DNA from 3 places in the Clostridium sp. FP1 genome. Region 1 is predicted to be linked to each of the others. Evidence: riboswitches for the same ligand, from Rfam matches in the RefSeq annotation. Region 1 holds a riboswitch; each other region holds the start of a gene.
What was found. Region 1 has a riboswitch for S-adenosylmethionine ahead of G9F70_RS06170 (methionine ABC transporter ATP-binding protein). Riboswitches for the same ligand answer to the same signal wherever they lie in the genome.
Positions count from the first base shown of each region.

Region 2: another riboswitch for S-adenosylmethionine. It lies ahead of metK (methionine adenosyltransferase); the one in region 1 lies ahead of G9F70_RS06170 (methionine ABC transporter ATP-binding protein).
Region 3: another riboswitch for S-adenosylmethionine. It lies ahead of G9F70_RS22345 (methionine ABC transporter ATP-binding protein); the one in region 1 lies ahead of G9F70_RS06170 (methionine ABC transporter ATP-binding protein).

Region 1 is NZ_JAAMNJ020000001.1:1,263,182-1,273,172, reverse strand. It holds gene G9F70_RS06195 (ornithine cyclodeaminase family protein) at 11-1,000, opposite strand; gene G9F70_RS06190 (TrmB family transcriptional regulator) at 1,094-1,900, opposite strand; gene G9F70_RS06185 (hypothetical protein) at 2,162-2,698, opposite strand; gene G9F70_RS06180 (MetQ/NlpA family ABC transporter substrate-binding protein) at 2,970-3,815, opposite strand; gene G9F70_RS06175 (methionine ABC transporter permease) at 3,869-4,549, opposite strand; gene G9F70_RS06170 (methionine ABC transporter ATP-binding protein) at 4,497-5,564, opposite strand; SAM riboswitch class I at 5,702-5,812, opposite strand; SAM riboswitch class I at 5,969-6,072, shown strand; gene G9F70_RS06165 (M20 family metallopeptidase) at 6,221-7,432, shown strand; gene G9F70_RS06160 (GntR family transcriptional regulator) at 7,566-7,943, shown strand; gene G9F70_RS06155 (ABC transporter ATP-binding protein) at 7,936-8,631, shown strand; gene G9F70_RS06150 (hypothetical protein) at 8,631-9,383, shown strand; gene G9F70_RS06145 (ABC transporter ATP-binding protein) at 9,428-9,991, shown strand, end outside.
Region 2 is NZ_JAAMNJ020000001.1:367,060-377,050, reverse strand. It holds gene G9F70_RS01805 (hypothetical protein) at 1-255, opposite strand, end outside; gene G9F70_RS01800 (ATP-dependent RecD-like DNA helicase) at 286-2,529, opposite strand; gene metK (methionine adenosyltransferase) at 2,808-3,983, opposite strand; SAM riboswitch class I at 4,071-4,172, opposite strand; tRNA gene G9F70_RS01790 (tRNA-Tyr) at 4,281-4,365, opposite strand; tRNA gene G9F70_RS01785 (tRNA-Thr) at 4,371-4,445, opposite strand; tRNA gene G9F70_RS01780 (tRNA-Val) at 4,474-4,549, opposite strand; tRNA gene G9F70_RS01775 (tRNA-Tyr) at 4,576-4,660, opposite strand; tRNA gene G9F70_RS01770 (tRNA-Thr) at 4,666-4,740, opposite strand; gene G9F70_RS01765 (hypothetical protein) at 4,949-5,632, opposite strand; gene yyaC (spore protease YyaC) at 5,785-6,339, shown strand; gene G9F70_RS01755 (rod shape-determining protein) at 6,446-7,480, opposite strand; gene spoIIID (sporulation transcriptional regulator SpoIIID) at 7,607-7,861, opposite strand; gene G9F70_RS01745 (M23 family metallopeptidase) at 7,982-8,761, opposite strand; gene spoIID (stage II sporulation protein D) at 8,993-9,991, opposite strand, start outside.
Region 3 is NZ_JAAMNJ020000001.1:4,730,833-4,740,823, reverse strand. It holds gene G9F70_RS22395 (HTH domain-containing protein) at 1-345, shown strand, start outside; gene G9F70_RS22390 (cell division protein) at 951-1,805, shown strand; gene G9F70_RS22385 (NUDIX hydrolase) at 2,008-2,631, shown strand; gene G9F70_RS22380 (histidine phosphatase family protein) at 2,640-3,203, shown strand; gene G9F70_RS22375 (DNA topology modulation protein) at 3,286-3,831, shown strand; gene G9F70_RS22370 (NUDIX domain-containing protein) at 4,012-4,536, shown strand; gene G9F70_RS22365 (histidine phosphatase family protein) at 4,589-5,194, shown strand; gene G9F70_RS22360 (DUF2809 domain-containing protein) at 5,360-5,767, opposite strand; partial or broken gene G9F70_RS22355 (N-acetyltransferase family protein) at 6,050-6,414, shown strand; gene G9F70_RS22350 (MazG nucleotide pyrophosphohydrolase domain-containing protein) at 6,447-6,740, shown strand; SAM riboswitch class I at 6,873-6,993, shown strand; SAM riboswitch class I at 7,087-7,189, shown strand; gene G9F70_RS22345 (methionine ABC transporter ATP-binding protein) at 7,309-8,307, shown strand; gene G9F70_RS22340 (methionine ABC transporter permease) at 8,308-8,952, shown strand; gene G9F70_RS22335 (MetQ/NlpA family ABC transporter substrate-binding protein) at 9,035-9,853, shown strand; gene rbr (rubrerythrin) at 9,948-9,991, shown strand, end outside.

The sequences.
Region 1 (9,991 bases):
TACATGTTAATTATAACTCTATAACTGTGCCTATATGCATTTTTAGAGCACAGTTATAAATATCATATGCAGTTACAACATCCATAACGGCTATACCTACTGTTTTATAAATGGTGATATCCTTATCTTTTTTTCTTCCTTCAATCTTTCCTAGCAGAACCTCCCCAATTTCTCCGTCTATTCTGCTTTTATCAATAATCCCTTTATTTATTGGTATTATAAGATCTCCTGATTCTGAAAGAACTGCATCTTTAGAATCAACAAATACTTTATCTGCATTCTTTATTGTATATTCATCTATTTCCTGCATAACCGGAGTATATGAACCTACTGCATTTATGTGAGCACCCTTTTTTACAAATTGCCCATCGATAACAGGCATTCTTGAAGTTGTTACAGTTGTTATAATATCTGCATTTTCAATAGCTTCCCTTGTTGTTTTTGCAACGCTTATTTCTGTGCCGAATTTAACAAATTTTTCAGACATTTTTGTACAAAATTCCTGAGCCCTTTCTAAATTCATATCAAATACTTTTACAGAATCTAGATTTCTTACTGTTAACATTGCTTCTAATTGGCACTCAGCTTGTCCACCAGTACCTATAAGGGCGCCTTTTTTAGCCTCCTTAACTGCAAGCACATCAGTGGCAGCACCGGAACCTGCGCCTGTTCTTAACTGAGTAAGATATGTTCCATCCATTATGCAACAGACATCACCAGTTTTTCCATCCATTAGTATCATTTTTGCCGGTACTGAAGGCATTCCATTTTCAACATTCTTTGGGAATACAGAAACTATCTTTATTCCTATACTATCTATGTCTTCCACATAAGCGGGCATAAACAGACTTTGACCTGACAATTTGGGAATATCAATATTTGTTCTTAATGGAACCACACTTTTATTCTGTGAAAATAATTTAAAAGCGGTTTTATCCGAATCAATTGCATTTTTCATACTGAAAATATTTTCTATATCATGTTTTGTAAGTAATAACATTTTGTACCTCCTATGTTTTTATTTCAACTAACCTTTAAAAATATCTATTAATAGAAAAGCAGTTTTATATTAAAAGAGATTTTTCGATAATAGCTATATTTTCTCAAAAATTTCTCTAATATTGCCTGCTGATTTCTTAAGTTCTTCATTATCGGAATTATTCACTGATTTTATAAGTTTAAGACAATAAGCATCATGTTTCACATATTCCTTAGCCATAAAAACCATTGCATAGTTTTGGGTCCAAATAACTTCACATATCTTATTGTTTTCTATGCAGCCAAATAATACTTCATTTGAATCGGACACTATAGTAACCCATCTTCCAGGAATATCTTTAAGTTTTTCACTTTCGAACCCATGCTTATATAGAATGTTCAAATCAACATCGTATTTCTGCTCTGCGCTGTACAAAATAACCAGAGGATTAATTTTTTTTGATTCTAATAATTTTAATCCATCAAAAATTTCATCTATATCTTCCCGCCAAATCTGAATAAAAAGTTCTTTTTTTGTATTTTTTATAATCTCCCTACACTTATCAAAAATATTATTATACCCTTTTATATGCCAAATAAAATCCATATTTATACTTTTGTCATATTCTAAAAGTTCACTTTCTATCTCTTCAAGTAAAGAATTATAGTTATCTTTCTTTTTTGATATTAGTTCCTTTACTGGAATACAAGTGTAATATTTAGGATTTTCAGATTTTGAACAAATTGAAAAATTCTTCCGAACCAAGTTTTCAAGTACTGCATATACTTTCGACCGTGCTACCCCAGATATTTTGCTAATTTGATAACCCGTGGAAGGACCATTCTTTAGGAGCTCTACATAAACTTTCGCTTCAGAATCATTTAATTCAAGCGACTTTAAAAGTAAAATTATTTTTTCCATAAATTAGTCTCTCCTTAAAATAGTAGTTACCTATGGTGACTATCATATAATATTGATGAAAATATGTCAATAAAAAAATGAGTAGCGATGTTCCATAGTAATTTTAGATATTATAAAAATATTATATTGATGCGTCAAAGACCCGTTGAATAAATTTTATATTTATCCATCGGGTCTATCACCTTTCGTAAAATCTATATATGAAATGACCTTAGCGTTACTTGCTAAGCTTTCTAAAAAACCCTCCATGTAGTTACATTTTTAGTTGATATTTTCATCTAAAATATATGCAGCAAAAGTTGTTTCTGTTTTTGGATCATAATATATAGATAACACTATTCCATTATATTTAAAATTACTATATGCAAAAGTGGTATGTTCTTCCACAGCTTTTCCAAATACACTCTGAAAGCTACCTATTTTACTACCAAGTTTTGCACCATTAAAATCTATATCTTTGTTATCAATGTATATCTGTTCTACTGGTCCATTGCCATAATTTTTAAACCAAACTCGAATATCTAATTGTGAAAACTCCAATCCCCCATCATCAATAGTAGTTGATTTCTCTCCAAGCTTTGCAATAAGTTCTTTTTTTCTTAAGCCTATCAATTTAATATAGTTTTTAAAACTGATATTTTTTTCAGGGGCTTCTTTAGCACTTTCATCATATGGTAATGCCTTTTGAACTGTTTCTTTAGAACGTGGATTATTACCTTTAGTCATAGCATTTGATGTGTATGCCACGGTGAATAATATTAATAATACCACTATGGCTAATTCAGCTATTTTTCTCATAAAATCGCCCCTTCTAATAAGCTTATCTAATAATACTTATTATATGGGATGTTCTCCAGCACTTTGTATCAAATCAATGTCAATTTTACTACAAAATGGTTACAAAACCACTTAATTATTATTCCATTTTCCAGACCTCATGTAGATCATGCACATCACAAGTGATACAAATGTTGCTAGCTGAGAAGCAAAACCAACTTCGTATAGCTTATACCTAGCACTCTACTTAATGCAAAATAAACAACCATAACATTAGTAAAGCTAGGCTCACCTAAAATGCTGGCAAAGTAGCCCCTTTGTATAATTCTTGTATAACCTTCTTTGTTTCATCTGTTTGGTATGCCTTAACTAACTTTTTTAATGTTGCATTGTCTTTATCTTTAGTTTTTACAGCAATTATATTAAAGTAATTTTTTACACTTTCCTTTTTAACATCTTCAGTATAAATAGAATCTTTTAGTGGTGAATAGCCTGCATCTACTGCCACACCATTATTTATAGCAGCGATGTCTACATCCTGTATTGATCTTGGAATTTGAGTAGCAACAAGTTCAATTATCTTAAGGTTCTTTTTATTTTCTATAATGTCTTTTACTGTAGGAGTTATACCTACTCCATCCCTTAATTTAATTAATCCAGCTTCTTGAATTAATATAAGTGCCCTTCCGCCATTACTTGCATCATTTGGAATAGCAATTTTGGCTCCATCTTTAAGAGTTTTTATATCCACAACTGTTTTAGAATATATCCCCATAGGTGCTAAAACAGTATTCCCTATTGATGTAAGATCTAATTTATGCTCTGCTTTAAATTTATTAAAGTAACCTATTGTTTGAAATGCATTTGCATCAATTTCCCCATCACTTAATGCTTGATTAGGTCTTATATAGTCGCTAAAATTTACTAATTGAAGATCAATATCTTCTTTAGCTAATTTTACTTTTATCTTATCCCAAAGCACATGTTCATCTCCTGTGACACCCAATTTAATTACTTGTTTCTTGGTTGGTGTATTACTTGGTGTAGTACTTACCTCTTTTGAACTTCCACAGCCTACTAAAGCAGTTATTGTAATTAACGCCACTACTGTTAATACTGATATTTTTTTTATTATCATTTTAAATCCCCCTTTATTTTGAAGATAGTGTTAACACTATCTTTATTTTAATTTTAATGACTTAATTTTTTTAGTATAAATTCTCCAAAACTTTGTATTGAAGTTACCAATACAAGAAGAATTAATATTGTTGCCACCATTATATCTGTTTTAAAATATTGATAACCGTATCTGATGGCGAAATCACCTAAGCCCCCTCCACCAACAGTTCCGGCCACTGCAGAGAATCCAATCAAACTGACAGTAGTAATTGTAAGTGCATATACAATCCCAGGAAGCCCTTCTTTAAGTAAAACCCTATATATTATTTCAAAAGAACTTGATCCCATTGCCTGCGCCGCTTCTATAACTCCTTTGTCAATATCCAAAAGTGCTGATTCAATTTGTCTTGCCACAAATGGAATTGAACCAATAACTAGTGGGACTAAAGCCCCTTTCATCCCAATAGTAGTCCCCACCACAAGACGAGTAAAAGGTATTATTGCAGCAAGTAATATTACAAATGGTATTGCTCTGAATATATTTATACTTTTACCCACCACATTGTAAATTCTACTATTCTCTAAAATATTGTCTGGCCTTGTAACTACTAAAATGATTCCTAAAGGAATTCCTATAAGTGTAGAAATAAATCCTGAAATACTTACCATTCCAATAGTTTCCCATAATGCTTTTATCATATCAGGAAATAGTTCCACTACGTTTGGCAGGTAATTTACTAAAAACTGATGCATGCTCTATCACCTCTACATTTATATTATTTTCTTCTAAATATTTTATTGATTGGAGTATTCCCTCCTTAGCACCACTAAATTTTACAATCAAATTGCCAATAGGTATATGTTGAATAATTTCAATATTCCCAAACAAAATACTGGCATCTATTTTAAATTTTCTTGAAAGTTTAGAAATAAAGGCTTGACCCGTCTTTTGTCCCACAAATGATATTTTAGCTACGCTTTCCCCTTCTTCAAATTCTTCATCGCATAGGAAATCATATATCTTATCATAATTAAAAACAGTAGATATAAATTCTTTGGTTATTTCAGCTTTTGGATTCGTAAAAATATCAATTATCCCTCCACTTTCCACTATTTGTCCAGCTTCCATTACCACAACTTCGTGACAAATTTCTTTTACCACTTCCATTTGATGGGTAATGATTACTATGGTTAAACCTAGCTTTTCATTAATTTCCTTTAACAATTTTAAAATTGATGCTGTGGTCTGCGGATCTATTGCAGATGTTGCCTCGTCACACAATAAAACCTGTGGATCGTTTGCTAGTGCTCTGGCTATAGCAACCCTCTGTTTTTGTCCTCCACTTAATTGTGATGGATATGCTAAAATCTTATCACTAAGCCCAACTAATTCTAGCAGGCTTAAAACTTTCTGTTTTTTTTCTTCCTTGGTATAGCTATTTCCCTTAAGTGGGTATGCAAGATTTTGAAATACATTTCTACTGCTCATTAAGTTAAAATGTTGAAAGATCATACCAATTTTTTTTCTACTTTTTCTTACCTCTTTTTCAGGTAACTTAGTTAATTCTTTATTGTTAACTATAACCTGCCCACTAGTGGGCTTCTCCAATAAGTTTATACAGCGCACTAATGTGCTTTTTCCTGCTCCACTGTACCCTATTATTCCAAAAATTTTACCCTTTTCAACATGCAAATTAATTTCTTTTAATGCTTCAACTGTTCCCTGTTTATTTACATAAACTTTTCTTACTCCTTTAATCCAAATCATATTTTCCCTCCTTAAATTATCACCTTACCAACTGAAATCCCGCTAAAAATCTCAATAAAAAAATCCCCTTCTTTTCAAAAAGAAGAGGATAAATACATAAAAAAACCCATAGAAGGGTTGACTTTTAATAGTACCTTCACTCATCTTTCAGAACAGTGTTCTGATGGAATTAGCACCTTACATGCAAATAATAACATGTGGTTGCTGAAACTTCATCGGGCCAATCCCTCAGTTTCTCTCGATAAGAATAATTATTAAATTTTTATTTATGCAATTTTTGATTGCTTGAGATTCATTATACTTACTACTTTTATAAATGTCAACAATAAAATCGAAATATTTTTTACTGTTGACAATATTAAATAAAAGCCTTATTATAACTTTTAAACAACTTAATAACAAATTTCTTATCAAGAGAGGTGCAGGGACTGGCCCTTTGAAACCTCGGCAGCGGGTTCTTTTAGAATACTGTGCCAATTCCAGCAAAATGATTCTTTAAAGATAAGACGGCTATATTTAAACTATAAATTAACCCTCTTCTTTTCATAGAAGAGGTTTTTTTGTTTAAATTGAATTAACTACTTATTTCACAATCATTTTGCAATTGAAAATTCTATTTTTTAGTATACCCCAAAAAAATAATAGGAGGAGATTTTATGCAATTTACTTTAGGAAAAATCAACAAATTAAAAGTCGCAGTTTTATCAAACATTGAAGCCAACAAGAAAAATTACATAGAAATAAGTCACAAGATCCATGGAAAACCTGAAATAGGAAACCAAGAATTTTTTGCTTCTAGTATCCTTATTGAAACCTTAGAAAAACAGGGATTTACTATAGAAAAAGGAGTAGCTGGTCATGCAACTTCATTTATAGCGAGAAAGTGTTCCAAGGAAAAAAAAGGTGCAACTATTGGTTTTTTAGCAGAATATGATGCTCTTCCAAATCTTGGGCATGCTTGTGGTCATAATATTATTGGTACCACTAGTATTTCTGCTGCTATTGCTCTATCAAAAGTAATAGATGAGTTAGGTGGTCAAATAGTAGTTTTAGGTACTCCTGCCGAAGAAGGAGGCGAAAATGGAAGTGCAAAGACAAGCTTTGTACGCCATGGTTTACTTAAAGGCATAGATGCTTGTATAATTGCTCATCCTTCAAGCAGAACTTGTATTACAGGTGATTCACTATGTGTAGATCCATTAGACTTTGAATTTATAGGCAGACCCGCTCATGCAGCTGCTTGTGCTGAAAAAGGTATAAATGCACTAGATGGTGTTATACAATTATTTAATGGAATAAATGCCTTAAGACAGCATTTAACAAAAGATGCACGTATACACGGCATTATAACTCATGGAGGAGATGCTCCAAATATTGTTCCTGAATATGCTAAAGCAAGATTTTTCATTAGAGCTGCCACCCGAAAAAGTTGCGATGTAGTAACAAATAAAGTTAAAAATATAGCTAAGGGCGCCGCTCTTGCTACTGGCTGCTTGGTTAATATTATTGCTTTTCAAAACAAGGTAGATAATATGCTTAAAAATAGTGCCTTTGATGATATCTTTGTAGAAAACTTGAAATTTTTAGGATTTGATTTAGATATACAAAATGCATCTGGTATAGGCTCCTCAGATGTAGGAAATATAAGCCATATTGTTCCAACAATTCAGCCAACTATTAAAATTGGACCTGACACTTTAGTGGGTCATACTAGTGAATTTTGTGATGCAGCAATATCAAAACAGGGAGATGAGGCTTTGATTCTCGGTGCTAAAGCCATAGCACTTACCGGGCTTTCCCTGTTAGCTTATGAGGATAAGCTTAAAACTATAACAGATGAATTTCATAGAGCTTTAGCTGCTGAATAACCTTCCCTTACTTTTAATTTCCTTCCATATAATAAAACTATTTTAATTTCCATGTTGACACTGCTAATGTTCTAGTGTACTATTAACATATGTCACTAGAACATAGATGCACTTTCTCAAAGGAGATGGAATAATGGATACAACCTTTAATGACAAAACGCCTATATATCTACAAATTATGGACCTTATAAAAATGAACATCGTTACAGGAAAGTTAAAATCAAATGACAAATTACCTTCAGTACGGGAAATGGCAATAAATTTGAAGGTAAATCCAAATACACTTCAAAGATCCTATCAAGAGCTTGAAAGACTTGGAATTGTTTTTACACAAAGGGGCACCGGAACATTTGTTGGGGAGGAGAAAAATATGGTAGATAATTTAAAAAAAGAAATGGCAAAGGAAGTTATAGATTCCTTTATACTTAGAATGAAAAGCTTAGGCTTTACTACTAATGAAATAATTGAATCTATTTCAAATGAAACTACGGAGGTAAAACAGAATGACTAATATATTAAAATCTGAAGGAATATGTAAGTCCTACTTAAATAAAAAAGCCTTGCGAGGAGTAGACCTAGAAATAATGCCTGGAAAAATTGTAGGACTTCTTGGCCCTAATGGTAGCGGTAAAACTACCTTTTTAAAAATAGCAGCCGGCATTCTTCATGCGTCTAGCGGGGAAATACTAATAGATGGTCAAAAGCCTGGTGTTTATACAAAATCTATAGTTTCCTATTTGCCTGATAATGAATATCTTCTAAAATGGATGAAAATAAAAGATGCTGTGAGGTATTTCAAGGACTTTTATTCTGATTTTGATGAAAAAAAAGCAAAGGAAATGCTTCTATTTATGAAACTTGATGAAAATAGCAGTGTAAAAAGCCTATCAAAGGGAATGAAGGAAAAGTTGAAGCTTACCTTGGTACTTTCAAGAGCCGCAAAACTTTATATACTTGATGAACCACTTGGTGGCGTAGACCCTACCACTAGAGAACAAATATTAAATGCTATAGTTAATAATTTTAGTGAAAATAGTTCTATGCTAATTACTACACATCTTGTAAATGATATAGAACGAATTTTCGATGATGTAGCATTTATATCTGATGGAAAGGTAGTACTACAAGGTAATGCCGAAGAGTTAAGACTAGATAAGAAAAAGTCAATTGATGAATTGTACAGGGAGGTATTTCAATAATGTTTAAGCTTATAAAATATGAATTAAGATCAAATTTTTTAACCATACTTGGTAGTTGTATATCTGTTATAATTGCTAACTTATTTCTTATGACAAAGAGAGATACCTGGGACGTTGCAGTACCTGGATTCTCTGCGTGCATAATTATTGGTGCCATAATAGTAATTTTTATATCCTCATTAAAAATCATGAGCAAATATTTACATGGAGACGAAGGATACTTATTTTTTACACTTCCACAATCTGGTGTATCAATAATAGCCTCAAGGCTGATAACCGCTTTAATCCAAATATCTATTGTCCTTTTTGTATCCATTTTAATGTTTAATTTTACTGTACCAGACAAAACATTTTTTAATTTATTTAAAGATTTTAAGCTCAATCAAGTGTTCTTCTCTATGATTGTATATATATGGAGTGTTTTTTCTTCCTTAACTTTCATATATTTCTGCATGGTTATTGGCAAAGTAGCTTTAAAAGGTAAAAAATTAGGGAAAATAGGTTCTTTTATAATTTTCATAGTACTATCAATAGCACTAAGCTGGCTATCTACTAAAATTACCAGCATATTTCCTCAAACACTTAACTTCGGTGGTTCTTCAATAGCTAATAATTTTGGAGCATCTAATTCTGGTTTGTCTATTTCAGGTGGAAGATTAAATATTGCTAGTACCATATTTGATATAATTACTTTTATAGGATTCTTCATAAGCACTACCTATTTAATAGATAAAAAATTAGATCTATCATAAACTCGTAATAATTTAAAACTAATATCAGGAGGTTGAACATACAAATGAAAACTATAGTACAAATTAAGAATGTTACAAAAAAAATCGGTAAAAAAGTGATAATAGATGACCTTACTTTTGACGTACGTTCCGGTGAGGTGTTTGGATTTCTGGGACCAAATGGTGCAGGTAAAACTACTACTATTAAAATGCTTTTAGGACTTATGTCTATTACTAAAGGTGAAATGTATATTGATGGAATTAATGTTGAGAAGGATTTTGAAAAGGCCATTGCTAAGGTAGGTGGGATTATTGAAAATCCAGATTTGTATAAATATTTAACAGGATATCAAAATCTCCTTCATTACTTTCGAATGTACCCAAATTTAAAGAAGGAACGTATCGATGAGGTTATAAAAATTGTGGGCCTTGAAAAAACAATACACAACAAAATAAAGACATATTCGCTAGGGATGCGCCAAAGACTAGGGGTTGCACAAGCACTACTTAACTCTCCAAAACTATTGGTATTAGATGAACCTACTAATGGGCTAGATCCTGCTGGAATTCATGAATTACGTGATCATTTGCGGACCCTGGCAAGAGAAGAAAATGTTGCAGTAATTGTA
Region 2 (9,991 bases), 900 kb from region 1:
TACATATTTTCCTAAATTACTAAAATTATCTATAAAGTAAATAATATCAATTTTGCGCACATCTTCGTTAGTTATATACAATATATTTTTCTTTTCATTAGCATATGCAATTATAGTTTCAAGCAATATATCAGAGGAATTATAAAACATTGATACAACATCAATTCTTTTTTTGCCATTTAATGAACAGTTTAAAATTTCTTTGCTAATTTCATCTTTTTCCTTACTAAGGTTTAAATTTGCGTAGAAATACATGTAAAATCTCCTTTACAGCTAAATATTAATTTAATTGTGCTGATTTTCATCATGGCTTAAATCCACATCTACTATTTGTCTTATTCTCCATCCTAGCGCAGAATATCTTTCAAAGCTTCTATTATTATCCTTCATAAAATTAATAGCTTTTACTTTTCCCACTAAAACAACCATGTTTTTCGCCCTAGTTATTCCTGTATAAAGCAAATTTCTGTTCATTAAAAGTGGTGGTCCCATAAACATAGGCATAATTACAACTTCAAACTCACTACCTTGACTTTTATGTATAGTAATAGCATAAGCTAAAGTTAGTTCATCTAAAAATACTCCCTCATATTCTACCCGCTTATCGTCATCAAAAATTACAATGACATTTTCATTATCCTCATCGATATCGCAAACATACCCTACATCCCCATTAAAAATTCCAACGCCATCTTTTTCATGATTTGCACTCAATTTATTCCATTTCATAGAATAATTATTTTTAACTTGCATGACCTTGTCCCCTACCCTAAATATAGTATTCCTATATTCCTTTTCTTTCTTATATTTAGACTTAGGATTCAATATTGCCTGAAGCTTTTCATTTAAATTTTCTATACCTAGTATTCCTTTTCTCATAGGTGAAAGTATTTGAATATGTTTCATTTTGTCCCACTCTTTGTTGAATTTCGGAAGCCTTGTATTAATTAACGTGATTATACTGTCTAAAATTTTGTCTGGCTCATCATTTTCAATAAAATAAAAGTCCTTATCCTTTTTGTTTAAAATAGGCATTTCACCATTATTAATTTTATGAGCATTTACAATAATCATACTTTCCCTAGCTTGCCTAAAAATCTCCTTAAGCTTAACTACTTTAACGCAGTTGCTGTCAATTATGTCTCTTAATACATTCCCCGGCCCCACAGATGGCAATTGATCCACATCACCCACAATTATAAGTCTAATTCCTATGCTGATAGCTTTTAATAAACTATTCATAAGCATTATATCTATCATAGAAGCTTCATCGATAATTAGCACATCACAATCTAAAGGTGTCTCCTCGCCTCTAAAAAACTGCGACCCATCATCGCCGCCCATTCCAAGCTCGAGTAACCTATGTATAGTTTTAGCTTCCCTGCCAGTAGCTTCTGTCATTCTTTTAGCCGCCCTCCCAGTAGGCGCAGCCATAAATACTTTCATTCCCGCTTTTTCAAACACATCTATAATACAATTGATTATAGTAGTTTTGCCTGTTCCAGGACCTCCAGTTATAACCTCCATACTATTTGCCGCAGCACCACAAATAGCAGCTTTTTGAGACATTGCAAATTTTATATTTTTTTCACTTTCAAATTTTTCAATTTCCTCTTCAATGTCTAAATCTAATTTTTCATATTTTGCTATAGATAAATTTATAACTTTTTTAGTAATACTTAATTCACAATAATAGAAAGGCATAGTGAATACACATTTTTCTTCATCAATGTTTTCAACTTTCAATTTTCCCTGCACAACATTGTCAAAAATACTCTTCTCAATTTCTTCCTCAGAAACTCCAAGAATGTTTTCAGCTTCCTTATGTAACCTGACCAGGGGCATATAAGTATTTCCCATAGCACAAAATTCATTAACAACATAATTAATTCCACTTTGTATTCTAAAAGGTGATTCTTTGTCGATACCTAAACTTCGAGCTATCTTATCAGCAATTTTAAATCCTACGCCAGCAATAGTTTCCGTTAACACATATGGATTATCTTGTACTACCTTTATAGAATCTCCTCCATATTTTTTATAAATCTTCACGCATTGATTAGGAGTTACTCCATAGGTTTGAAGAAATATCATTATGTTTTTAACTTCTCGTTGCTTAGAATAAGATTCCAAAATTAATTTAATCTTTTTTTCTCCTACACCATCAATTTCCCTTAGCCTTTGGATTTCATTATCTAGTATATTCATGGTATTTTCTCCAAAGTGCTTTACAATTTTTTTAGCAGTTACTGGTCCAATTCCTTGAATAACTCCTGAAGCTAAATATTTTTCTATACCTGCAATAGAACTAGGTATTATTTCCTCACAGGAAACTATTCTAAATTGCTTTCCAAATTGAGGATGATTAACCCATTCTCCCGTTAATTTTAAATTTTGACCTTCACTTATGTAGGGTACAATTCCTACAACAGTTATTTGCTGCTTTATAGCATGCAAATGAGCAATAATATACCCATTTTCTTCATTGTGAAATACTATATCTTCTATGATTCCTTGTATTTCTGGCATAAAATCTCCCCTATTTATAAATTTATATAGTAGCAATACTATTAATATAAGTATCGTTGTTATTATATCATATGTACTTTACGTTTTTCACCTTCAGTATACCCCTATCTTAAGTTTTATCAAAATACCATTTAATAATCCACATAATAAAATAAAATTTAATATCTTTATAATTATCCCAATTGCCTTAAAATAAACTTTTTTATTACTTAGGAAAAAGAGGGATAACAATTAATAATTGTTATCCCTCTTTTATTATAAATATTTTCTATTTCATTTTATAAATATTTTTTTATTTGTTCAACCTTATTTAGTCTTTCCCAGGAAAGGTCCAAATCATTTCTTCCAAAATGTCCATAAGCTGCTGTCTGTTTATAAATAGGTTTTCTAAGGTCTAATTCTCTTATAATAACAGCTGGTCTTAAATCGAATACTTTTCCGATTATTTCAACAATTTTATCGTCTTCAATTTTTCCAGTTCCAAAAGTTTCAACTTCTATAGATACGGGTTTAGCTACACCTATAGCATAAGCTAACTGAATCTCTAATTTATCTGAAACTCCTGCTGCTACTAAGTTTTTAGCAACCCATCTTGCAGCATATGCAGCAGATCTATCAACCTTTGTTGGGTCTTTACCAGAGAATGCGCCGCCGCCATGTCTTGCGTATCCGCCATAAGTATCTACTATTATTTTTCTTCCTGTTAAACCAGAGTCTCCTTGCGGTCCTCCAATTACAAATCTACCTGTAGGATTTATATAATACTTAGTGTTTTCGTCTAATAATTCACTTGGAACTATAGGCTTTATTACTTGTTCTATTAAATCACTTTCAATTTGATCATGAGTTGCCTCTTCTCCATGTTGAGTTGAAATAACAATAGTATCTATTCTTACTGGCTTATTATCTTCATACTCTACAGTAACTTGAGTCTTTCCGTCTGGTCTTAGATAGTTAAGCTTACCATTCTTTCTTACTTCACTTAATCTTCTTGCCAGTCTATGAGCCATAGCAATTGGAAGTGGCATGTATTCCGGCGTTTCATTAGTTGCAAATCCAAACATCATACCTTGATCTCCAGCGCCTGTGGAGTCTATCTTATCCTGAGTGCCTTTCTTAGACTCTAATCCTTCGTTAACTCCCAAAGCTATATCTGCTGACTGTTCTCCAATAGATGTTAGAACCGCACAAGTACTAGCATCAAATCCATATTTTGCTCTAGTATATCCTATACCTTCAATAGTATTTCTAACAACCTTAGGAACATCTACATAACAACTAGTTGTTATCTCCCCCATAACTAAAACCATCCCTGTAGTAACTGCGGTTTCACAAGCAACTCTAGCATAAGGATCTTGCTCTAAAATAGCATCAAGTATAGCATCTGAGATTTGGTCACAAATTTTATCTGGATGTCCTTCTGTAACTGATTCTGATGTAAATAGTCTTTTCATTATAATTCTCCTTTCTAATACGGAAAAATTTTGTTTTTAAAAAAATAAAACCCCTTCTAATTATAAGAAGAGGTGTTTTAACCATCCTTCTTATCTCGCAGAATAAATCTACAGGAATTGGCACCATGGTACATTGACCGGTTGCCGGGTTTCATAGGGCCTTTTTCCCTCCACCTCTCTTGATAAGAGTTATCAATATTAAGTTTTAATTATAATACCATATAAGCTTTTCAGTGTCAACAATTCCTATTTACTTTAAAATTAAATAAATAAAAAAAGACATCTACAGATGTCTTTTGGTGGAGGAGGACGGATTCGAACCATCGAAACATTACGTAACAGATTTACAGTCTGCCCCCTTTGGCCACTCGGGAACTCCTCCATATATGGAGCTGGCAATAGGAATTGAACCTACAACCTGCTGATTACAAGTCAGCTGCTCTACCGTTGAGCCATGCCAGCATACATTTTATTTTTAAAAAGATTATTATGGTGGGAACAACAGGGTTCGAACCTGTGACCCTCTGCTTGTAAGGCAGATGCTCTCCCAGCTGAGCTATGCTCCCATAATTTATTATAAAGCTAATGAAAATGGTGGAGGAGGACGGATTCGAACCATCGAAACATTACGTAACAGATTTACAGTCTGCCCCCTTTGGCCACTCGGGAACTCCTCCACTTTTGGAGCTGGCAATAGGAATTGAACCTACAACCTGCTGATTACAAGTCAGCTGCTCTACCGTTGAGCCATGCCAGCATATTTTGTTTTTGTATCTTTACCCTGTCGACAAGAATTATTATATAACTATAATCATTTAATTTCAAGCTCATTTTCTTCGAAATAGCGATTCCTTCTCTACATTGCTATAACATTCGCATATTTACTCTATTTTAAGCATTAATACAACTTATTATTCGCAATAAAAAAAGATAACTCTTTCTTATACCAATTACTACAATATAATTTATTTTAGTCTTTCTGCCGCATCCATATCTATAAACTTTCCAGCTATTTTTCTCACTTTTCCATATTCTTTTTTTGATAAATCGTCTTTTAATAACTTAAGGGCTTTAAGAACTCCTTCCTCGGCATCCACTGCATATAAATATTCTTCCATTTTTTTATAATTCTCTTTGCCTAGCTGAAGGCTTACATATAGTAATTTTATCTTATCAGAAGTTGTTAAATTTTCTTGTATTTTGCCTGTTGACACTTTAAATACTGATTGTGCCTGCTTCTTAATATTATAATTTAATTCTTCTAGACTATCCTCTTTCCCAAGTGAATATACGTCATTGAGCATATTTTCATCCGATTTTTTTTCGATATCTTGACTTAGTGAATTTATACTCAAATTATCACTACCTTTTTCTTCATCGCTTAATTCCTTCTTAGCCAAATCCTCTTTTCCTAATTTTTTTTTTACATTAGAATATTCTTCCTCAGCTTCTTTCACCACTTTACCCTGGTTATTGTTTATATTTTTGGGGCAGATATAAACCTTTTTACATTCAGCTACTACCTGTTTTCTTAGGTTGTTTTCTTCATAATACTTTGCCTTAATTACAACGCTACTGTAATACACCATATTAAATACGCTTACAACAGTAGAAAATATAATAACAAAGAATAAATTTTTTTTCTTCATGTTAATACCACCTCAAATAATTAATATATATAGATTATTTTCCAATTTATCGCTTTTTTATTCTTTTTTCATAATAATACACAAAATTTTTTCATATAAATTATTGGTAGGAAAATAATTTATTCACAGCGCAATACAAGGAGGTATATTTCTTGAGTAAAGCTAAAACCCATTATAAAGACCCTTTAGCATACTATACAATTTCTAACTTTCTAAAAGACTATATTGACCAAAACACTTTAGTTGTTTGCATAGGTACTGATAGATGTATAGGTGATTGTCTCGGCCCACTCGTGGGTACATTTTTAAAAGATAGCTCCTTCCCACTACCTGTATATGGCACTATAGATAACCCAATCCACGCCTTAAACATCGATAGTAAATTATCTAAAATAAATGCACTGCACCCAAATTGCACTATAATAGGTGTAGATGCATGTTTAGGAGACATATCGAATATCGGTGAAATCCAAGCTAGAAATTATCCAATTCATCCTGGTAAAGGTGTAGGGAAAACACTTCCTAAAGTAGGTAATGTTTCATTAATAGGTATAGTAGATTCAAGTGATGATAGTGAATTATTCACTAATAGAAACATAAGACTTAGTTTAGTAATGGAAATTGCTTCTGTTTTGAGCCGTTCACTTTTGCATTCATATTATTTATATTCACTTAATAATGAAGATAAAAATTCAAATCCAATTTAATAATTACCCAGAGTTTTAAATTAAAAGTGCATTATATACCAAAAAAATAAGCAATACAATTATTAGTTTAATTGTATTGCTTATTCATATAGCTTGTTTACACTTTTTAGTCTGCTAAATATTTTTCTCCACCATTAAATGAACTATCTAGGTTATCCATATAATCCAATACTTTACCTGTTCCCAGCGCTACGCATGAAACGGGATCCTCAGCAAGGTATACTGGGACCTTAGTGATCTCTTGTATAAGTTTATCTAGTCCTTTTAACAGTGAACCTCCACCAGTCATAACTATACCCTTGTCAGCTATATCGGCTGAAAGCTCTGGTGGCGTTTTTTCTAACACTGAATGCGTGCATTCTGCTATTGAATTCACAGCCTCTTTTAAAGCTTCTCGCATTTCTTCCGAGGTTACTTGTAAGTTTTTAGGAAGTCCTGTAATTAAATCCCTTCCTCTTATTTCCATTGTAGTCTCTTCATCTTGTTTATAAGCACAGCCTATATTGATTTTTAAATTTTCTGCAGTTCTCTCACCAATCATTAGCTTATGCTTTCGCCTTATATACTTTATAATATCGTCATCAAACTTATCTCCAGCTACTTTAATTGATTCATGTACAACCATGCCGCCTAAAGAAATAACTGCAACATCTGTAGTCCCTCCACCAATATCAATAACCATATTACCACTTGCGCGAGTAATATCAAGTCCTGCTCCGATTGCAGCCGCTAGTGGCTCCTCTATAAGATAAACCTTCTTAGCTCCAGCATTTCTAGCTGCATCTTGTACCGCTCTTCGTTCTACCTCAGTTGCCTCGCAAGGAACGCATATGACAACTCTTGGAGCTGATAGCTTTCTTTTGCCACAAGCCTTACTAATAAAATGCTTCAACATTTTTTCTGTTATATCATAATCTGAAATAACGCCATCCCTCATAGGACGTATGGCCACAATATTGCCTGGTGTCCTTCCTATCATCTGCCTCGCTTCTTCTCCTACTGCCAATACCTTATTGTTATTTCTATCTATGGCAACAACAGATGGCTCTTTTAAGATAACACCCTTTCCCTTGATATATACAAGCACTGTTGCTGTACCTAAATCTATTCCCATGTCTGTACCCATTCTAAAAAAAAACATCTCAAAACTCACTCCTGCTCTTTAGTATATTCATTATTTAAATTATACTAAACTCTATTCTATAAAGCCATAAAAAAACCCTCTTTTTTTAGCTTTAATATTTTTTTGTTTTTGCTTGAAATGTTTTTATCCTTCTACTGCCTTATATTTAAGTCTTGTTGCTCTTCCTCCCCTAATATGCCTTTCAGATTTATTTAAGTCCAAAATTATTTTTGCTTCGCTGGCAATTTGAGGATTTATTGTAGGCAATCTTTCCGTCATATCCTTGTGTATAGTACTTTTGCTAACTCCAAACACTTTGGCAGTTCTTCTTATTGTAGCTTTTGACTCAATAATATACTTAGCAACTTCTAGTACTCGATCTTCAATATAGTCTTTCAAAGTGTTACCTCCTTGACCCTTCTCTATTTATAAATATGCATTAACTCCATTTTAAATTCCATTCCAATTAGTCATTTTGCCATATATTTCGGAAAAATGACTAATTGATATGGCTATTGGTTATTGTTTTATTACTACCGGTTGATATTTCTCATATTTTACATATCTAGCAGGATCAATGTTCTTACTACTTTGCAAAACTTCAAAATGTAGATGTGATCCATAGTCTTCTTTATATGAGTTTAAACTAGTGTTTCCTACAGAACCAATTTTCTGTTTTTTGCTGACTTTATCATTTATCTTTACTAATATTTTCTCTTCCAAATTGGAATATTTAGTAATAAAGCCATTTCCATGATCTATTATAACCATCTTACCCTTTTGCTTAGCTAAGTCAGTTCCAACTTCTTTAACTATTCCGTCCATAACAGCTATTACTGGCTCACCTATATTTGCCTTAATATCAATACCTAAGTTAGTTCTATAGCTTCCATCGGTCTTCCACACAACTGGATCAATATCTTTTGAATATGCTCTTGCTAAGAGTCCAATAGCTACAGGTTTTTCAAATATAGCATTAACTGATTTAGAAACTGGTGCAGTTAAATTTCCAGTTGTAACCTTTTTAATATTAGGTACTGGTTTAAGCCCCTCAGTCTTAGCCAAATTTTCTTTTTTTACTTGAAGAGCGTCTTGATATTGTTTTTCTTGTTCTTTCAGAACGTCTCCTGCATTTGCTTGTTCCTTTTGAATTGCTGCTTGCTTACTTGAAAGTTTTTTATTATTACCTGCCGTTATAGTTGCTACTGTTGCTACTATACATAAACAAATAAATAAAACTACATAGAAGCCCTCTTTCTTAAAAAAATTTAATGTCTTATTGTTTGCTTTGTTATCCATACAAACACCTCCATTTGTATTTTTGTCCATATTGTATTAAAACATACATATTTTATAAATTTTTTTTGCACTTATTTAACATTTTTATTTTATTTCTTTAAATTTACCTTCTATAGGTTGAAATATAGTCTATATCTAACATTCTTTATTTTTTAATATTATAAGTTTCTCCAAAAAAAAATTAAGCCAGTTATCTTTGTAAAAAGGATAACTAACTTATTAGTATAATTTTTATTTGGATATAACCGTTCCAATGTAATAATGGTTTAATATTTGAGTATAGTTATTACCTTCCTTAGCCATAGCATCTGCACCCCATTGGCTCATTCCTACCCCATGGCCATAACCAGTGCAATCTATTTCTACACCTTTTAAATTAAACACTATTTCAAAATTTGATGAATTCAGGCCTAGCATAGTTCTAAATTTACTGCCTGTCATAGTTATATTACCTGTTTTGATATTTTTAACACTTCCTGCCTTAGTTCTATCAATTATTACTATTTGCTTTTTTATGCTAGCCGAAGTCAACTTAGCATTACTGTAATTGTTATTTATAATCTGACTTAGCTCATTGTACCCAAAAATTTTACTACTCTTAAACTTTGGTGCTCCTTCTTCACCTCCGCTTTTTACACTCCTTAAATAAGGTATCTTATTGCTAAATACCTCTTCTGAGTTTTCCGTTTTACCACTGCTAGTTGCAAAATAATAAGGCTCCATTACTAAGCTATTGTTATAGGTTAGAACTTGCCCTTGTGTACATTCAACCGCTGTTTCAATCTTATCCCAATATTTTCTACCATCCTTAACCCATAACTTTATGCGATCTTCTTTGTTCATATAGGCTTGACAATGGACTGTATCGCATAAATTTGCTCCATTAGCATTTTTACATAGTATTCCTCCTAATTCAGTAACATGAGCTAAAGCGTAAGTCCTAGATGCCACTGCTTGAGCTTTTAAAGCTTCCAGCTCAAATTCCGCAGGCATTTCAGATGCAACAACTCCAGTAATGTATTCTTCTAAATCAATTTCTTTTATAGTATTTTCCTTTGATATGAGTACTTTTATCTTATAATTTTTTGGAATTGAGCTACTTTTAATAATGTTTTTGTATTCTTCTGATTTAATTTTATACTTTTCACTTTTATTTAAGCTTTTATTATCCCCTACTCCCACTATTAACACAGAAGCTATAACTATAAAAGAAATAAATGCAACACTTAA
Region 3 (9,991 bases), 3.5 Mb from region 1:
ATTTTCATTGATTTTTTTACTAACTTAAAGAATTTTACTGAGAATAATAGAGAGAATGTAAATAATTCAAATATTCCCAGCCCTATATCTTTATCAAGTATAGTTTCTGTGCTATCTTATGGGAGAATAAATGAAGATGAACGAGTTAAGGCCGTAATAGATGTATTAATAGCTGAGTTTGAAATTAACTATGAAACTTTAGCCATATATGCAGGACTTGTGGTAGAAGATGTGCAGAGTTTTATGAATGATGCGAATTCCATTTCCATTGAGAAAAAATATAAGTTAGCAGTAGCAAGTCTATTTTTACATTATTTATTTAAACAACCAGAGAAATTTAAATAGAAAGCCACTAAGAATGAAAAGTCCAATAGTAAGAAAAATATATGGTAAAGCAAGCCTTAAATTTATATTAGCAAGACTAGTATTTCGTAACTTTCATATAGTCTGAATTATTTACACATAAACCCTCTATATTATTTGTTGAATATAGAGGGTTTATGTGTGCGAATTTATAAGTGCTTATAGGTGAAAAAAACAATCATTTTTGCATTTTGCACCTCATAACGGAACGAGTTGTTGAAAGTTAGCTTTTTTTAATGACATCTATAAGATTATTATTATAGTATTTATGTAAATGGTACATAAGGCAAGAAAATATAAAATTAGAAAGAAATTAGTAAATACTTGTGGAATAGATATAAGATTACAAATGAAAAGGCGGAAAATAACAAAGTTTATTATAGAATTTTATAGACAAGATTTTAAAATGCAAGTATTTTAAAAACCGGCAGTTGGTGGGATTATTATTAAAAGAGAAAAATGAATTGACTATATATTGCTTCAAGAGAGATGCAAGGAGAATGGTGGAACAGAGAATGGATTAATAGAAATACCCGCAGGTAAGATTAGAGAATATGAAAATATATTTATTTGGTAAGGAGTTAAAAATGAAAAAATTGAGGTTATTGAATTTTATACCGTTATTGATGGCGGTACCATCAATAATTATTGGGGTGATAGCAATGTACACCAATAAAGTACCAATTGCTATTTTTGGTCAAAATATTTTTTATTTAGTATTAGCTGGAATGATTTCATACTTTATACTATTAAAAAAATCTAAAGTTAAAAATAATGCAAGCACTAATACCACTACTATTATAGTTGCAGTAATTCTTTTATTTCTAACTTTTATTAGTTCAGGAATAGAAGGAGTTCATAGATGGATATCTGTTGGGCCAATTAAGTTTTACGTTGCAGTAATTGTACTGCCTATTATAATTATAGAACTATGGAAATTGTTACAAATAAGAGATTGGTGGTTTTCAGCTGCTATTACAATAGTTATATCAATTTTACTTGCGATGCAACCAGATGCTTCTATGCTAACTGCATTTGCTATTTCAATGATACTATTGTTATGGAATAAGATTAATAACAATATTTTTCGTTCTTGTATTGTAGTATTACTTTCTGCGTTGATTATTATTTCATGGGTATTTTTAGATGGATTACCACCTGTATCTTATGTTGAAAATATAGTTAGTTTGGTAGCGAATATGGGAATAATATGGCTTAGTTTAGGGGTTATTTCTCTTGTAATATTGCCACTGCCATTTATATTTTTTTCACCAAAAAAATATAAATTGTTATCAGTAAGCATTGGGATGTATTTTATAATTATTTTAATTTCTACTCTATTTGGAAATTTTCCAGTTCCATTGATGGGATACGGAGTTTCCCCTATAATAGGATATTTTATATCTATAACTTGGTTCGCAAAATCCAAAATTAATTCATAATGTTCATATAGTCTGAATTATTTACACATAAACCATCTATATTATTTGTTAAATATAGGGGGTTTATGCGTGTGAATTTATAAGCAATTATAGGTACAAAAAACAATCATTTTTGCATTTTGCACCTCATAACGGAACGGGTTGTTGAAAGTCAGCTTTTTTTAATGACATCTATAGGATTATTATTATAGTATTTACGTAAATGGTACATAAGGCAAGAAAATATAAAATTAGAAAGGATTTAGTAAATACTTGTAGAATAGATATAAGATTACAAATGAAAAGGCGGAAAATAAAAAAGCTTATTATAGAATTTTATAGAGGAGATTTTAAAATGGAAGTGTTTTCAAAACCAGCAGTTGGTGGAATTATAACTAAACGTGAAAAAGGAATTGACTATATTTTGATTCAGGAGAGGTGCAAGGAGAATGGCGGGGCAGAGAACGGATTAATAGAAATACCCGCAGGAAAGATTAGAGAATTTGAAAATATATTTGATTGTTTAAGAAGGGAGATTTTTGAAGAAACAGGGCTTAAGGTCATTGAAATCCTAGGAGAAGATGAAGGGGTAATTAATAAATCAAATGGGTTCAAGGTTATAAATTATATTCCTTTTGCTTGTTCTCAAAATATAGAGGGTAATTATCCTATCATGGTTCAGACTTTTATATGTAAAGCTTCAGGACAAATATTAGATAAAACAAATGAAACTAAAAATATTAGATGGATTTCCATAAATGAATTAAAAGATATGTTATATAATAATGAAAATGGATTTTATCCAATGCATGTAGCCACATTAAAAAAATTTATAGGTGAGAGGTAGAAAAAAGAGTGAATACAAATATATATTTAGTAAGACATGCCATGTCTATCTATACTGCAGACGAATTAAATCGGCCATTATCAGAAAAGGGATATAGAGATGCAGAGAGAATAACGAAAATTTTATTAACTGAAAATATAGATACTGTTTTATCAAGTCCATATAAACGTGCAATCCAAACAGTTGAAGGTATAGCGAAACAAATTGGTACTGAGATAATACTTGAGGATGGATTTAAGGAAAGAAAAATAGCAGAAGGCTTAGTAGAGAATTTTGAAAGTGATATAACTAAATTGTGGACAAACTTCAATTATGCTTTTGAGGGTGGGGAGTCAAATCTAGAAGCACAAAACAGAGGGATTCTTTCACTTAATAAGGTGCTAAATAAGCATAATGGTAAGAATATTGTTATTGGTACTCATGGCAATATTATGGTTTTAATAATGAATTTTTTTGATAGTAAATACCACTATGAATTTTGGAAACAGCTTAGTATGCCTGATATTTATAAGTTGAGTTTTGATGATAGTAAGCTTGCAGGAGTAAAAAGAATATTTAAAGATAAAACATAAGTTTATATATAATATTCTAAATGATTTAAACTTATATTTATATTTTGTATAATAAAAATGTTAAAGATTAAAGGGGGTATAGATGAATAATATAGGAAAAAGAATAATGGTAATAGGTTCACCAGGTAGTGGCAAGAGTACATTTTCAAGAAAACTTGCAGGGGTAGCAGGCCTCCCACTTATTCATCTTGATAAAGAATTTTGGAATAATGGCTGGATTGAGACCCCAAAGGAAGACTGGGTAAAAAAACAAAAGTCTTTAATATTAGGCTGTGAATGGATAGTAGATGGTAATTATGGTGGTACCATGGATATTCGTCTTGAAAAAGCTGATACAGTAATTTGCTTTAAATTAAGTAGGACAGTATGTTTGCTGAGTTATTTTAAACGAGTTATAACAAATATAAATAAAGTAAGACCAGATATGCCAGAGGGTTGTCCTGAGAAGTTTGACCTTGAATTTATAAAATATATTTGGAACTTTCCTAAGGCCTCAGGACAAGTAAACATAAATAGACTCGAAAAAAGTAAAGATAAACAAATTATAGTGTTTAAAAATAGAAGGCAAGCAAAGCAGTATATTATAGAAATATCTAATGGAAAAAAAAGAAGAGTTAACCAGAAATAGTTTCAAAGTTTATAGGACCAAAGTCACTTTAAGTCTTGATGTAGGCACTATCAATGTAAGAAAAAATCATGACGTATATTTGAACCGGAAAGTGTGTTAGAATAGGGAATATAGAGCAGAAAGTTATTAATTGAGCAAATATTTATTAATGACATATTTAAAATAAGGAGGCAAAATGCAATGGATTTAATAAAAGAAATATATGAAAAAGATATTGGTTACAATTATGAAAATATAAATATTTCATATAAGCTTAGGAAAGCATCAAGATCAATTGTACTAAATGATTCACGAAAAATAGCCTTATTATTTGTATCAAAGAATAACTATCACAAGCTACCAGGCGGAGGAATTGAAGCAGGTGAGGACATTAAAACTGCTTTAAATCGTGAAGTAATGGAAGAAGCTGGAGTTAATATTGATGTTTTGGGTGAAATTGGTACAATCATAGAATATAGAGATAAGCATGAATTATTACAAATATCATATTGCTATTATTCTGAGGTAAAAGGTGATATTAAAGAGCCATCATTTACAGAGGTCGAAAGAAATAGTGGTTTTCAACTAAAATGGGTGACCTTAGATGAAGCTATATCTATTCTTGAAAATGATACACCAGATAATTATCTTGGAAAATTCATTCAGAGTAGAGATTTAATGTTTCTAAAGAGTGCCAAATGTCTTTTAAACAGTAGCAATATATAATAATTATTTGATATTATATATTATTTTATTATAGTCAGGGGATGGGTGAAAATTGAAAATATATATAACAAGACATGGAGCAACGGAGTGGAATAAAGAAGGTAGGATGCAGGGCTGGCAAGATTCAAATTTAACTGAAATAGGTGTTGATAACGCTAAAAAGCTAGGTGAGAGTTTGCAGGCTATAGATTTTGATTATATTTATTGCAGTCCACTGGGGAGAGCTTTTGACACAGCAAAATACATTCGAGGAAATAAAAATACTGAGATAATTAAAATTGAAGATTTAAAAGAAATGGGATTTGGTATATGGGAAGGTATGGACCATGAAAAAGTAAAAGAGCTATATCCTACCCAGCAGTTTAATTTCTGGAACAAGCCTCAATTGTATGAACCTATAGAGGGAGAAAGCTTCCATGAATTGATTCACAGGGTAAAAAAGGCATTATATGATATTATAAATAATACCACTGGTGAAAATATTTTAATAGTAACCCATACAGCTGTAATAAAGGCAATCTATTCAATAATCAAGAATTATTCTATTGAGGATTTTTGGAGTAAACCCTTTATGTATGATACATGTTTAACAGTACTCGAAGTGGAAGATAAGAAAATTGAAATTATTTTAGAGGCGGATATTTCACATTTAGATTAGAACATGATTAGTGTGAATAATATAAAGAATTTTAATGGAATCCATTTTAGGATTCCATTAGTTTAAGGTTAAGGCATTAAGGGAAGCCTAGAAAGTTTTACGGTGGGTGTATTTAATGAAAATAATGATATAGTTGGATATGGCGGCTGTAAAAAAATGGGGTGGCTATGCTTTGTCAATTCTAGATTTATACAATGCAATGTAGTAATCAATAATTATACCTAATCCAATGCCAATAGCATAGGCTAATAAGTCAGTATATAAAAATACATATCCTAATACCAATCCACCCAAAGTTGTTTTTCTCATATTATCTATCCAAATAGCATGATACAATTGGCTTAATTCAATAATATAGCAAAATGATATTCCCATCAATGCAACTAACTTTGTTTTCATATCCTTAAAAATAAAACCAAAAGCAAGAAAAATCATTAATGCCCACAGAGCATCACCCAAATATGTATTCAAAAAATCTGGTATGACAGTAGCCATCTTTCTTGAGCATAATCCTAAAATAATTACAATTATTATCATAAATCCATAAAATAACCTATTGCGTTTATAAATCATATTTAACCTCATCCCAAATTATTCTTTTAATTTCCTATTTTTTTCTTCTTACAATTTTTGATATTTAGCTAATCTATGCTGCGATTCAAATTGCTTAGTACCTATATTAACTATAATTATAGCATGTTGTAAAGTTTGTTTACGTAAATTCCAATGAAGTTCGCATTAATATTGTAGCGTGGAAGATGATGATATAAACATAAGGTTCACTAATAATAAAGTAAATATATTTGAAAATGTAAAAGGATATATAGAAAAATAGGTCCTACTAGGGGAGGGAAAATGGAATATAAAATTGAAGTAATGATACAATCAGATTGGGAGCAAGTAGCAAATATTTATCTGCAAGGTATTAAAACAGGAATAGCAACATTTCAGACAGAAGTACCTATTTACGAAAATTGGGATAATAGTCACATAAATTCATGTAGATTAGTTGCTCGCTTAGGTGACAATGTGCTGGGGTGGTAGCTCTGAGTAAAGTCTCAAGTTGATGTGTTTATAAGGGAGTAGCGGAAGTAAGTATTTATATTGCTGAAAAATATAAAGGCCAAGGAATAGGGAAGGTTCTTTTAACAAAGTTAATTAAAGCATCTGAAGAAAATGGTTTTTGGACTTTGCAATCGGAACAACCTCGCAATAATAGTGAAACTTAATTATTATAAAAGGAGAGAATATAATGGAAAATATTGTTCAAGATTTATCAATATCAGAAATGTTAGATATGTCGCATAAGTTATGGGAAAAACACAAAGATACCTGGAGTCCAATGGAACCTGCGCAAGGTAAGATTTCCATACTTTATATGATTGAAGAAATTGGCGAAGCAATTGCAATAATAAAAAAGAAAACGGAAGATGGAATTATGAATGATCCAAGGATAAGAGAGCGATTTATTGAGGAGCTAGGGGATGTGCTAATGTATTATTCAGATACGTTAAACAGATTTAAAATTACACCTCAAGAGTTTTGAAGTACATACATTAAAAAATTTGAGAGTAATATGCAGAGAGATTATGAAAGTCAGTATAAGAAAAAATAAAAAAATACCTTTACATTTCCTCGAAATGGTGATAATATAACTTTAATTTAATAAATCAATTAATTCTCATCAAGAGAGGTAGAGGGACTGGCCCTATGACACCTCGGCAACCGTCAGATATCATTCGTCTGAAAAGGTGCTAATTCCTGCGCTAAGTTCCTTAGAACTTAGCGGAAGATGAGAGAGGTAACCTTGTAATTTTATACCTCTTTCATCATTTATATTGATGGGAGAGGTTTTTGGTTTTTAAAATAAATTTAAAATAAAATTTAATATTGTCTTATCAAGAGAGGTGGAGGGAATGGCCCTATGAAACCCGACAACCAGTATCATATATGATACATGGTGTTAAATCCTGCAGCATTGCTGCGAGATAAGAATAAGTTTGGCATTAGAGCCCAAGTTTATTCTTGGGTTCTATTTTTTTTAGGAAAATAATTGCGAGTAGCGATACTTGCAATAAAAAAAGTAATAAGTTATGAAGAGGAGATGAGATTTTATGATTAAAGTTTGTGACGTAAGTAAAAGTTTTTCCAAGGAGAAAGTATTAAATAGTGTTTCTTTTACAGTGGATAAAGGCGATATTTATGGAGTTATTGGTCACAGTGGTGCTGGCAAATCCACTTTACTTAGATGTTTTAATGGGCTTGAATCCTATGATACAGGCAGCATTAATATAATGGGAAAAGAAGTAAAGCAGTTAAGTTCAAAAGAGCTTAGGGAATTTAGAAAAGATGTAGGTATTATATTTCAAAGCTTCAATTTGATTAACAGAAAAAATGTTTTTGAAAATATTGCATTTCCACTGGAAGTATGGGGAAATGACAAAAATTTTATTAAAGAAAGAGTAGATAGCTTAATAGAATTAGTTGGACTTAATGATAAAGTAAATAGCAATATACGCGAACTTAGCGGAGGACAAAAGCAGCGAGTTGGAATTGCAAGAGCCTTGGCACTTAATCCAAAAATATTACTTTGTGATGAAGCTACTTCTGCATTAGATCCTAAAACTACAAAATCTATATTGGAGCTTTTAAGAGATATCAATAACAAATTTAATATAACAATTATCGTGGTTACACATCAAATGGAGGTGGTAAAAGAGATTTGTAATAAATTTATTCTTTTAGAAGGAGGTGAGATTAAAAGTAGCGGTATTACAGATGAATTATTTATTAGACCAACAAGTGAAATGAAAACACTTATAGGAGAGGAAGAATTATTACCTAGTACAGGGCATAATATTAAAATATTTTTTCCAAAAGAAATTAGCCAGAGTTGCGTAATAACTTCCATAGCCAGGGAGTTAAATATAGATTTTTCAATAGTATGGGGCAGGCTTGAAAAATTCAGAGATAATGTAATGGGAAGTCTTATAATAAATGCAAGTGATGAAAATAGGGAAAAAATATTAAAATATTTAGATGGAAAATCTATAGAATGGGAGCTTATTAATTACTTATTGAAGAAAGATGAATATAAGGAGGGGGGGATATAAATGCTATTTAAAGATGTTTTACTACCTGCACTTTTAGACACAATATATATGGTAGGGGTGTCTACAATTTTTACAGTGATTTTGGGGTTTATAACAGCCGTGGGACTTATTATAAGTAGTCCTAAAGGGCTAAGACCAAATGTTCTAATTTATAAAAGCTTAAACTTAGTAGTAAATATGCTTCGTTCTTTTCCGTTTATTATATTAATGATATCTATATTCCCTTTAACCAAACTTATTGTTGGAACAACCATAGGTACTAATGCAGCTATAGTTCCATTAACTCTAGGAGCAGCTCCTTTTGCCGCAAGAATAATAGAATCTGCACTACTGGAGGTTGATTACGGAATCATTGAAGCGGCTAAATCTGTTGGTGCAAAAACCTATCAAATTATATTTAGGGTTATGGTAAAAGAGGCAATGCCATCTATAGTTCTTGGAGTTACTTTAACAATAATAAATATTATAGGTTACTCCGCTATGGCTGGGACAATTGGTGGCGGTGGCCTGGGAGATGTAGCAGTAAAATATGGCTACTATAGATTTAAAACAGACATTATGATATACACTGTTATTATTTTAATTGTAGTTGTGCAAATTATTCAAGCCTTAGGAAATTTATTGTACAGAAAAATGATTAGATAAATCTTAAATTATACAAATGCGAGGGGGATAACAATTAATAATTGTTATCTACACCACAGAAATACGAGGGGGAAAATTAAAAATGAAAAAAATATTAAGCGTATTATTAACAATAGTTGTGATCTTAACAGTAAGTGGTTGTGGAGCAAAAAAAGAAGTGGCTGCACCTGCAAAGGTAGCACCCGAGAAAAAAATCATTAAAGTAGGTGCCACGCCTGTGCCTCATAAAGAGATATTAGAGGTGGCAGCGCCAATCCTTGCGAAAGAAGGATATACACTTGAAATAGTAGAATTTACTGACTATGTAACACCAAACACTTCACTAGCTGAAGGACAACTAGATGCTAATTTCTTTCAACATATACCTTATTTGCAATCTTTTAGTAAAGAAAAAAATCTAAAACTTGACTATACTGTAAAGGTTCATCTAGAACCTATGGGCGTGTATTCTAGTAAATATAAAAAACTCAGTGATTTAAAAGATGGGGCTGAAATAGCTATTCCAAGTGATCCTACGAATGGAGCGAGAGCACTTAGAGTACTTGAAAATGCTGGACTCATTAAATTAAAAAGTGGTGAACTTATTTCAAAACTTGATATTACGGAAAATCTAAAAAAACTTAAAATAACTGAACTAGATGCTCCTCAACTTCCAAGGATACTAAAAGATGTGGACGCAGCAGTTATAAATTCAAATTTTGCTATAGAGGCTAAATTAAATCCAACAAGGGATTCACTAGCAATTGAATCAAAAGATTCTCCTTATGCAAATGTGATTGCAGTTAGAAGTGAAGATAAAACTAAACCTTATATACAGGCACTTTCAAAGGCTTTAAATTCTCCAGAAGTTAAAAAATTTATTGAAGATAAATATAAAGGAAATATAATTCCAACTTTTTAAAAATAAGATGCCTTAAAAGAGGAAAGCTATATCATTTATAGAATACTTTAGTATACACAATTATTTTCTCTTCGGAGAAAGAAGGAGGCATTTTATGAAAATGTTAAAAGGTACAAAAACAGCTGAAAATCTAATGAA